Regions from separate parts of the Achromobacter sp. AONIH1 genome, predicted to be linked through region 1. Evidence: predicted binding sites of a transcription regulator. Region 1 holds the regulator's gene; the other holds the start of a gene.
The links. The regulator FliA, encoded in region 1, starts transcription of late flagellar genes. The targets are predictions, from matches to a motif close to CTAAAGTTTNNNNNNNNNNNGCCGNTA.

Region 1 (4,075 bases):
TCGATGGCACGCAGGTGCGTCAGGCCCGGGATCCAGCGAGGCTGCGGCTCTTCATGGGCGTAGCCCACGGGTTCAAGCCGATAGCACAGCGCATTGGCGTTCAGGAGCAGCACAAGATGGGTCAGGATTTCCTCGCCCAGTTGTGCATCGGTCGTCGTCTTCTTTGCCTTTGGGCGCGCGGCGTCCAGGAGTTCCTGGAAGGTCAGGGCGCGGGGCCAGGCCAGCCGCAGGGCTTCGGCGATGGCCACGAAACTGGACGCCTGGGAAGACAAGCCGACGCCATTTGCGGTCAGATAGTGTCGTTCCTTGGACGGGGCGCCGGCTGGCGCCCGCGCTTGTGTCAGGCGCGCAGCCACATGCATTTTTTCCAGCGCGTTCGCTTCGGGACGATCCAGGATTTTCTCTGCTCGGTCGGCGTGGATCAGCAGGCTCTTGCGAAATTGCCTGCCTACAGCGAAATCCAGATACTGCTCGCGCATTTCACGGCCGGCATCGGCGGACAAGGCGCCATGCAGCATGGCCACGTTGTCGCCGTAGTTGGTGGAGATCATGGACTGCGGTTCCGCATCGGCCAGATAGGCCAACCCCGCTTGCTGGGCCGCGGCGACGAATTCCAGGAAATAGCAGGGCGCGTTGACCTCCTCCAGGTGCTCGTGCATCAGGTAATAGTCGGATTGCTTGCGTACCTGGCGCGCCGCCTGCTGCAAGGCTGAGCGTAGCGGATTGTTGTTGGACAGCCCGTTTTCCAGCATGGCCAGCATATCCTTGGCCCGCGCTAGCCGTTCCTCCGGCGTCTGCGCGTCATGGCTGTTCAGGATCATCGCATCCCGCACCACGTCCGACGCCTTCCAGCCTGGATAGGTGTTGTAGCTGACATAGGCAATACCTTCAGGCGCCAGGTTTTCCCGGCACACACGCAAGATGGCTTCGCGCACTTCCGGCGGCACCCAGCTGAACACGCCATGCACGATGATGTAGTCGAACTGTCCGAACTCGGGCGTGATGTCCGTGATGCTCATCGCGCGCAGGTCCAGATTCTTCAGGCCCATGGCCTTGACGATGGACTGGCCGGCTTCGATCTGCTGCACAGACAGGTCTACGCCCACGGCCCGGGCTTCGGGATGGGCGACGGCGTAGGGCAGCAGGTTGCCGCCGGCGGCGCAGCCCAATTCCAGAACGCGGGCGTTCGCCACGGGCGGCGCGCTGATGCCATACAGCGCCGCCACGGCTCGCAGATGGCCGGGGGCAGAGATCGAGAAGGCATTCGATTGGTAAGGCGTTTCGTCGTAGGCCGCGGCTAGCGCCTGGGTGACGGCGTCGGTATCGGTCATTGCGTATTCCTGGGGGCGGTAGAGCGAGTGCGCTGGCGCCGGCCCATGCCGGCGCCATGATGCGCGCCAGTCTGAAGGTTAGCTGTCGCTCGCGCGAAGAAATGGGGGGAATAACGGCGGAATTCGCCGGGATCTTGCACGCTTGGCACGAACAGCTCGCGTGCGAACCCTGCAAACAGAGCGCTAAATAATCTGCGCGATCTGCCCTTCCTTGGGCAGATCCTGCCAGGCCTGTTCCTTCAGCTTGGCGCGAATCCGCGCCGTGGCCTGCGAGCGCAGCTGGCAGACGCGGGCCTCGGTCACGTTCATGATCGCGCCGATTTCCTTCAGGTTCAGGCCTTGCTCGTAACACAGCGACAGCAGCAGCTTTTCGCGATCGGGCAGGGCGTCGATGGCGTGCACCAGCGCCTGGCGGAAATCGCCCGCCAGCAGGGAATCCAGCGGATTGCCGGTGGCCGAGCCGTGGTTCAGCGTGGCGCTCCAGTCCGATTGCGCGCCCGGGCCAGTCTCGGCGTCGGTCGTGAAATCCTCGTAATGCACGATCTGCACGCCTTGCGCGTCGTGCAGCAGCGCCTGGTATTCATTCAGCGGCAATTCCAGCTGCTGGGCGATCTCGGCCTCGGTGGGCGCGCGCATCAGGCGCTGCTCGAGCTGCTGGATGGCCTGCTCGATCTTGCGCGCCTTGGCGCGCACGCTGCGAGGCAGCCAGTCCTGGCCGCGCAACTCGTCCAGCATGGCGCCGCGGATGCGGGTGGTGGCGTAGGTCTCGAACTGCGCGTCGGCGGTTTCCTGATAACGACGGACAGCATCGAGCAGGCCGATCATGCCGGCCTGTATGAGGTCGTCGAGCTCGACGCTGGCCGGCAGGCGGGCGAGCAATTGCAGGGCCAGCTTCCGCACTAGCGGGGCATATTCGACCAAGCTGTCATCTGCGTGGGGCATTGCGGAAAGGTCAGGCGGTGTCCATCTTCACGCGCCGTCGATCGTTGTCAATTTGCGACATTGTCGACAAACGCGCGGCTGCACTAAAGCGGGGCAAGGATAAGTGATCGGCAAGTTGTCATTGTCGGCAAATGCGCTCTTTTCATTCCTTAAAGCACGCAACTTTTTGAATGCCTATTTGGCAAATTGACGTAAATTTGGCCAAGAATTGCATGTCAAGGTGTATCTAAAATCGCAAGTTGCGCAATATCAACAAAGATTTGTCATATAAGTCATAGAAAATGACATGACCTGTGGTAAATTTTACTTAAATTGCGAACAAATGATACATTTCGCATTAAAACAGGATGCAGCGGGCAATCATGCAACAAAACATGCGTTGCCCTTGGTAATCAAGCCCCTTGCGTGGGATAGGGAATAGGGAGTCGGGCGTGCAACAAGTCGAGAATTCTTTGCTGGCAGATATTCGTGAAGTGAATCTGTCCTATCTGTTGTTGGCGCAGCGCATGCTGCGCGACGACTATGCCGCATCCATGTTCCGTCTGGGATTCAGCAACGAAGTCGCCGATATCCTGATGCGCCTGTCGCCGGCGCAGCTGGTGAAGCTGGCCAGCTCCAGCTCGCTGCTGTGCCGCTTCCGTTTCGATGACTACAGCCTGCTGTCCGCGCTGACGCACGATGTGCTCGGCGGCGCGCTGCAGCAAGCGCATGCGACGATCCTGCTGGCGAAACAGCCGGTCGAAGAGCTGGCCTGACGGCCTTTCCGGATCCCACACGGATAATCAGTCATGGCCATCAAGAGCGTTTCGCAGGAAGCCGACGACATTCTGCTTGCCAGCTCGATGATTTCACTGGGCGCGCGGTTGCAGGTGCTGGAGGCTGAGACCAGTCTCAGCCACGACCGCCTGGCGCGCCTGTATCGGGAAATACGCGGCTGCTCGCCTCCCAAGGGCATGCTGCCTTTCTCGGTGGACTGGTTCATGACCTGGCTGCCGAATATCCATTCCTCGCTGTTCTACAACGTCTATTCCTTCCTGAACGCGCGCACCACCAGCAAGGGCATCCGCGCGGTCATCGACGCCTACCGGCTGTACCTGGAAAACTCGGGCGTGGACAACGCCGAGTCCGGCGAACCGGTGCTGAGCTTCACCCGTGCCTGGATGCTGGCCCGCTTCTTCGACAGCGGCATGCTGCAACTGTCGGCCTGCCGCCAGTGCGGCGGCCATTTCATCGCCCATGCGCACGACCCGCAATCCGACTTCGTGTGCGCCATTTGCCGGCCGCCGCCCCGCGCCGGAAAGACGCGCGCGGCCGCCAAGGCGCGCGCCGGCAGCCGCCCCGTGCCTGCCTCCGACGCCGCCCGTTCCTGAGCGGCGGCGTCCAAATACATCAAAAGCCCTGGAAAACTCCCCGTAACCCGCCTTTTTGGGTCGGGGGGAACAGGGGATCATTGACGCCGGTTTTAGACTTCGTTGGCAGGGGCCTGATGTGTTGATTGTTATCGGTTATCTCGTGGTGAGCGTCTCGGTCGTCGGCAGCTTCATCGCGCTCGGCGGCCACCTGGGCGCGCTGTACCAGCCTTTCGAGCTCACGCTGATCTTCGGAGCCGCCTTCGGCGCGTTCCTGGCCGGCAACAGCAAGAAGTCCCTGATGCTGGTCAAGAAAGCCTTGCCCGACGCGCTCAAGAGCTCGCAGTACAGCAAAGAGGTGTACATGGAGCTGATGGCGCTCTTGTATGTCCTGCTGAACAAGGCGCGCCGCGAAGGCCTGATGGCCATCGAATCGCATATCGAGGATCCGGC
Region 2 (4,075 bases), 2.2 Mb from region 1:
TGGTCAAGGCCGGCTCGGGCCTCCTGACCTTCGGCAATCCCAGCTCGGCCGGCGTGCCGCCCGAATTCGTCGCGCACACGCTGACCCTGGAATACAACAATCTGGACGCCGTGCGCGAGGCCTTCGCCCAGCACGGCGCGGACATCGCCTGCATCATCGTCGAGCCGGTCGCCGGCAACATGAACCTGATCAAGCCCGCCGCGGGCTTCCTGGAAGGCCTGCGCGAGGTCTGCACGGCGCATGGCGCGCTGCTGATCTTCGACGAAGTGATGACCGGTTTCCGCGTCGGCCCGCAAGGCGTGCAGGGCCTGACCGGCGTCAAGCCCGACCTGACCACGCTGGCCAAGGTGATCGGCGGCGGCATGCCGGTGGGCGCCTTCGGCGGCAGCGCCGACATCATGAAGCACATCGCTCCGCTGGGCGGCGTCTACCAGGCCGGCACGCTGTCGGGCAACCCGGTGGCCGTGGCCGCGGGCCTGGCCACGCTACGCCTGATCGCCGCGCCCGGATTCTACGAAAAGCTGTCGGCCCAGACCGCCAAGCTGGCCCAGGGCCTGCAGGAGCGCGCCCGCGCCGCCGGCCTGGCCTTCTCGGCCGATTCGGTGGGCGGCATGTTCGGCATCTACTTCAGCGAACGCATCCCCGCGTCCTTCGCCGAGGTCTCGGCCTGCGACACCGCGCGGTTCAATCGCTTCTTTCACGCCATGCTGGACCACGGCGTGCATTTCGCGCCGTCCGCGTTCGAAGCCGGCTTCGTCTCGGCCACGCACGACGACGCCGTCATCGCGTCCACGCTGGACATCGCCGAAAAGGTCTTCACGACCCTGTGAGCGCGCGGGGCGGCGCCACGCCGCCCCCTTTCAGACACATCCCCCGCCCGGCGCGCCGCGCGTCGGACGGCGGCGCATTCCGGCACGGCTCACGGCGCCTTGTAGCGCTGGTACAGCGCCGTCACCGCTCTCACATACTGCTGCGTTTCGGCATACGGCGGCACGCCGTCGTACTTGCTGACCGCGCCCTCGCCCGCGTTGTAGGCCGCCAGCGCCAGATCCAACCTGCCCGGGTACTGGTCCAGCAGGCGCCGCAGGTGTCGCGAACCCAGCCGCACATTGGTCGCCGGATCCACCAGCGCCCGTTCCATGTTGTCCACCGTCAGCAGCGTGGCGGCGGTCGCCGGCATCAGCTGCATCAGGCCCAGCGCGCCCTTGGGCGAGCGGGCATCGCTGCGGAATCCCGACTCCACCGCGATCACCGCGCTCAGCAGCGCCCGGTCCACGCCCGAATCCAGCGCCGCCTGCGCGATCAGCCCGTCGTGCAGGGCCGGCGGCGGTCCGTCCCAAGGCAGAGCCAGCCTCGGCGCCCAGACGATCAGGCCCGGCCGGCGCGCGCCCTGACCGGGCTCCGGCTCGCACATCAGGCACAGCGGCGCGCTGCGCACGGCCACCCGGGGCAAGGGCCGCGCGCCATGCCGGACATAGCCCTTGGGCACCTTCATGCTGCGCCAGACCCCATGGGGATCCTTGTAGCGGTAGGTCTCCATGGCCGCCGCGCCGCGCGGGGCCAGCGCGGCGCCGGCGGCCAGGACCAGCAGCGCCGCCCAGCCGCCGGCGCGCGCCAGGAAGGCGCGCGCCGCGGCGGAAAAAACGGGTGGAGGCATGGATGGACTCCGACGATATCCGGCAAGGCGCCCGGCGCGCGCAGGCGCGTCGGACAGAAGGCCTTATGCTGCGCCGCCAGGCCGGGCTTGTCGCTCCTGCCTACGGACTAATGCACGATCTCCGGCCCAGATCAAGGGAAAAACAGGGACGGCACTAAGGCTTTTGGCGGATGCGCCGTTGCATAAGATGCCGGTGGTCATGGGCATGAGTTAATATATGACCTAATATTTCGTTTAATTACTAAATGAGTGAACCGGCCGGCAGCGCCGGGCAGGAGGCTGACATGGACGCACACAACACGCTTCAGCTACTGCTGGACGCCAATACCCACGTCCTGACGGCAATCTATACCCCGCCCCCGGCCCGCCCCGCCCCCGTTGCCGCCGAGACCGCCGAAACCGCCCTCCCCGCCGGCGAGAGCGACGCGAACGAGGACGCCGATGCCTCGGACGAAGACGCCGAACGCGCCGGCGACGCCGCCCTGGCCAGCGACCTGCCCAACTGGGACAGCCTGGCCGCCGCCGCCGCCGAACAGGGCTGGACCACCGAAGCGCTGGACAACCACGCCGTCATCGCCTTCATCGACATGTGCCGGGACGCCGTCGCGCCCGTGCAGGGGACGATCGGCAAGGTGCAGGACGGCTCCTATGAACTGGAACTGAGCGCCGACCGCATGGCGGCCATGATCACCCTGCTGCCGCCCAAGGGCGGCCGTCCCGTCGCGCTGCAGACGGTGCGCCAGGCGCTGGCCGACCAGGGCATCGTCCACGGCCTGCTGGAAACGGAACTGGCCGAGGCCGTCGAACAGGGTCGCACCGGCACCCTGCTGGTGGCGCAAGGCACCCCGCCCACGCGCGGCACCCCCACCCGCTTCGAAAGCCTGCTGGACCGGCTCAAGCCGCGCGCCCAGGAAATCGACGAACTGGCCCAGGTGGACTACCGCGACCTCGGCAGCCTGCTGCTGGTCACGCCGGGCACGCCGCTCATGCGCCGCATTCCGCCGCTGCCCGGCATCGATGGCCGCGACGTGCTGGGCCAGCCCGTACTGCCCGACGAGATGGCCGACACGCAATTCTCCAGCGACATGTCCGGCGTCGAGATCGATCCGGACGACCCGCTGCTGCTGCGCGCGGCGATCGCCGGCAGCCCCAAGCTGATCAACCAGGGCGTGCAGGTCAATCCGGTCGTCGAAGTCGACGCGGTGGACCTGACCACCGGCAACATCAATTTCGAAGGCTCGCTGCAGGTCCGGGGCGACATCAGCGCCACCATGGAAGTGCGCGTGACCGGCGACGTGGTCGTCAACGGCACCATGGAAGCGGCGCTGGTCGAGGCCGGCGGCAACGTCACGGTCAAGGGCGGCATCATCGGCATGGCCGAGGCGATGCAGGATGCGTCCGGTCCCGCCCGCACCGCGCACATCGTCTGCGGCGGCGAGCTGAAGGCCCGCTTCATCGAGAACGCCATCATCAGCGCCGGCCAGAACGTCGAGGTCGAGCGCGAGATCCGCCAATGCAGCATCGCCGCCGGCGGCGCGGTCAACGTGGGCGCCGCCAACGCGCAGCAGACCGCCATCATGGGCGGCCAGATCCGCGCCCTGCAGGCGGTGCGCGCCGGCACCATCGGTTCGCCCGCCGGCGTGCCCACGCTGGTGCAGGCGGGCCTGGACCCGCACGCCGACATCAAGCGCACGGCGTTGACGCGCAAGCGCGTGAAGATGAACGAGGAAAAGGCCAAGCTCGAACAGCTGCTGCTGTTCCTGCACTCGCACCCCGAGCGCGCCACCGGCGACGTGGTCGACCGCGCGCGCAACACCCACGCCAAACTGGGCCGCGACCTGGTCTCGCTGGAAGAGGAAGAGGCCCAGCTGGTGCGCGACCTGCAGCCGATCCACACAGCCAGCATCACGGCCAGCCGGCGCTATTGCAGCGGCGTGAAGATCCAGATCGGCAACAAGATGCAGGAATTCCTGGAAGACCAGGTTGGCGGCAAGGCCGCGCTGGAAGCAGGCGAGATCGTCATCCGCTGAATCCGGCGAGGGCGGGCGACGCGGATCGTTCCGCGCCCCGCCCGCCCCCGGCCGCGCGGTCCGGCGACCTCGCCGTCGCCGGCCGGTCCCTGGCGCTCAGGCGCCGTCCGCGCCGCCGTCCTGGCCCGGCGCCAGCTCGCGGAACCACGCGCGCGGGGAAATCCCCCGATCCGGCCCCAGCACCGAAAAGCCGCCGTCCACCGGGATATCCACCCCCGTCATCCACGACGCCGCGTCCGAGCACGCGAAACACACCGCCGCCGCGATCTCCTCGCCCGATCCCACCCGCCCGAGCGGATGGAAATGCGCGCCCACGGCGTCGGCCGCCGCGCGCGAACCGCCCGCCAGTTGTTCGACCGAAGGCGACCAGGTCCAGGCCGGCGACACC

Region 2: C2U31_RS07735 (DUF342 domain-containing protein) is a predicted target of FliA. The motif match lies at 1,812-1,838, and genes of this name have one in related genera.

Annotation. Positions count from the first base shown of each region.
Region 1 covers NZ_CP026124.1:3,906,779-3,910,853, forward strand. The annotation lists gene C2U31_RS17930 (methyltransferase regulatory domain-containing protein) at 1-1,331, opposite strand, end outside; gene C2U31_RS17935 (RNA polymerase sigma factor FliA) at 1,515-2,273, opposite strand; gene flhD (flagellar transcriptional regulator FlhD) at 2,705-3,028, shown strand; gene flhC (flagellar transcriptional regulator FlhC) at 3,062-3,643, shown strand; gene motA (flagellar motor stator protein MotA) at 3,762-4,075, shown strand, end outside.
Region 2 covers NZ_CP026124.1:1,681,966-1,686,040, reverse strand. The annotation lists gene hemL (glutamate-1-semialdehyde 2,1-aminomutase) at 1-830, shown strand, start outside; gene C2U31_RS07740 (lytic transglycosylase domain-containing protein) at 920-1,657, opposite strand; gene C2U31_RS07735 (DUF342 domain-containing protein) at 1,942-3,687, shown strand; gene C2U31_RS07730 (SDR family oxidoreductase) at 3,784-4,075, opposite strand, start outside.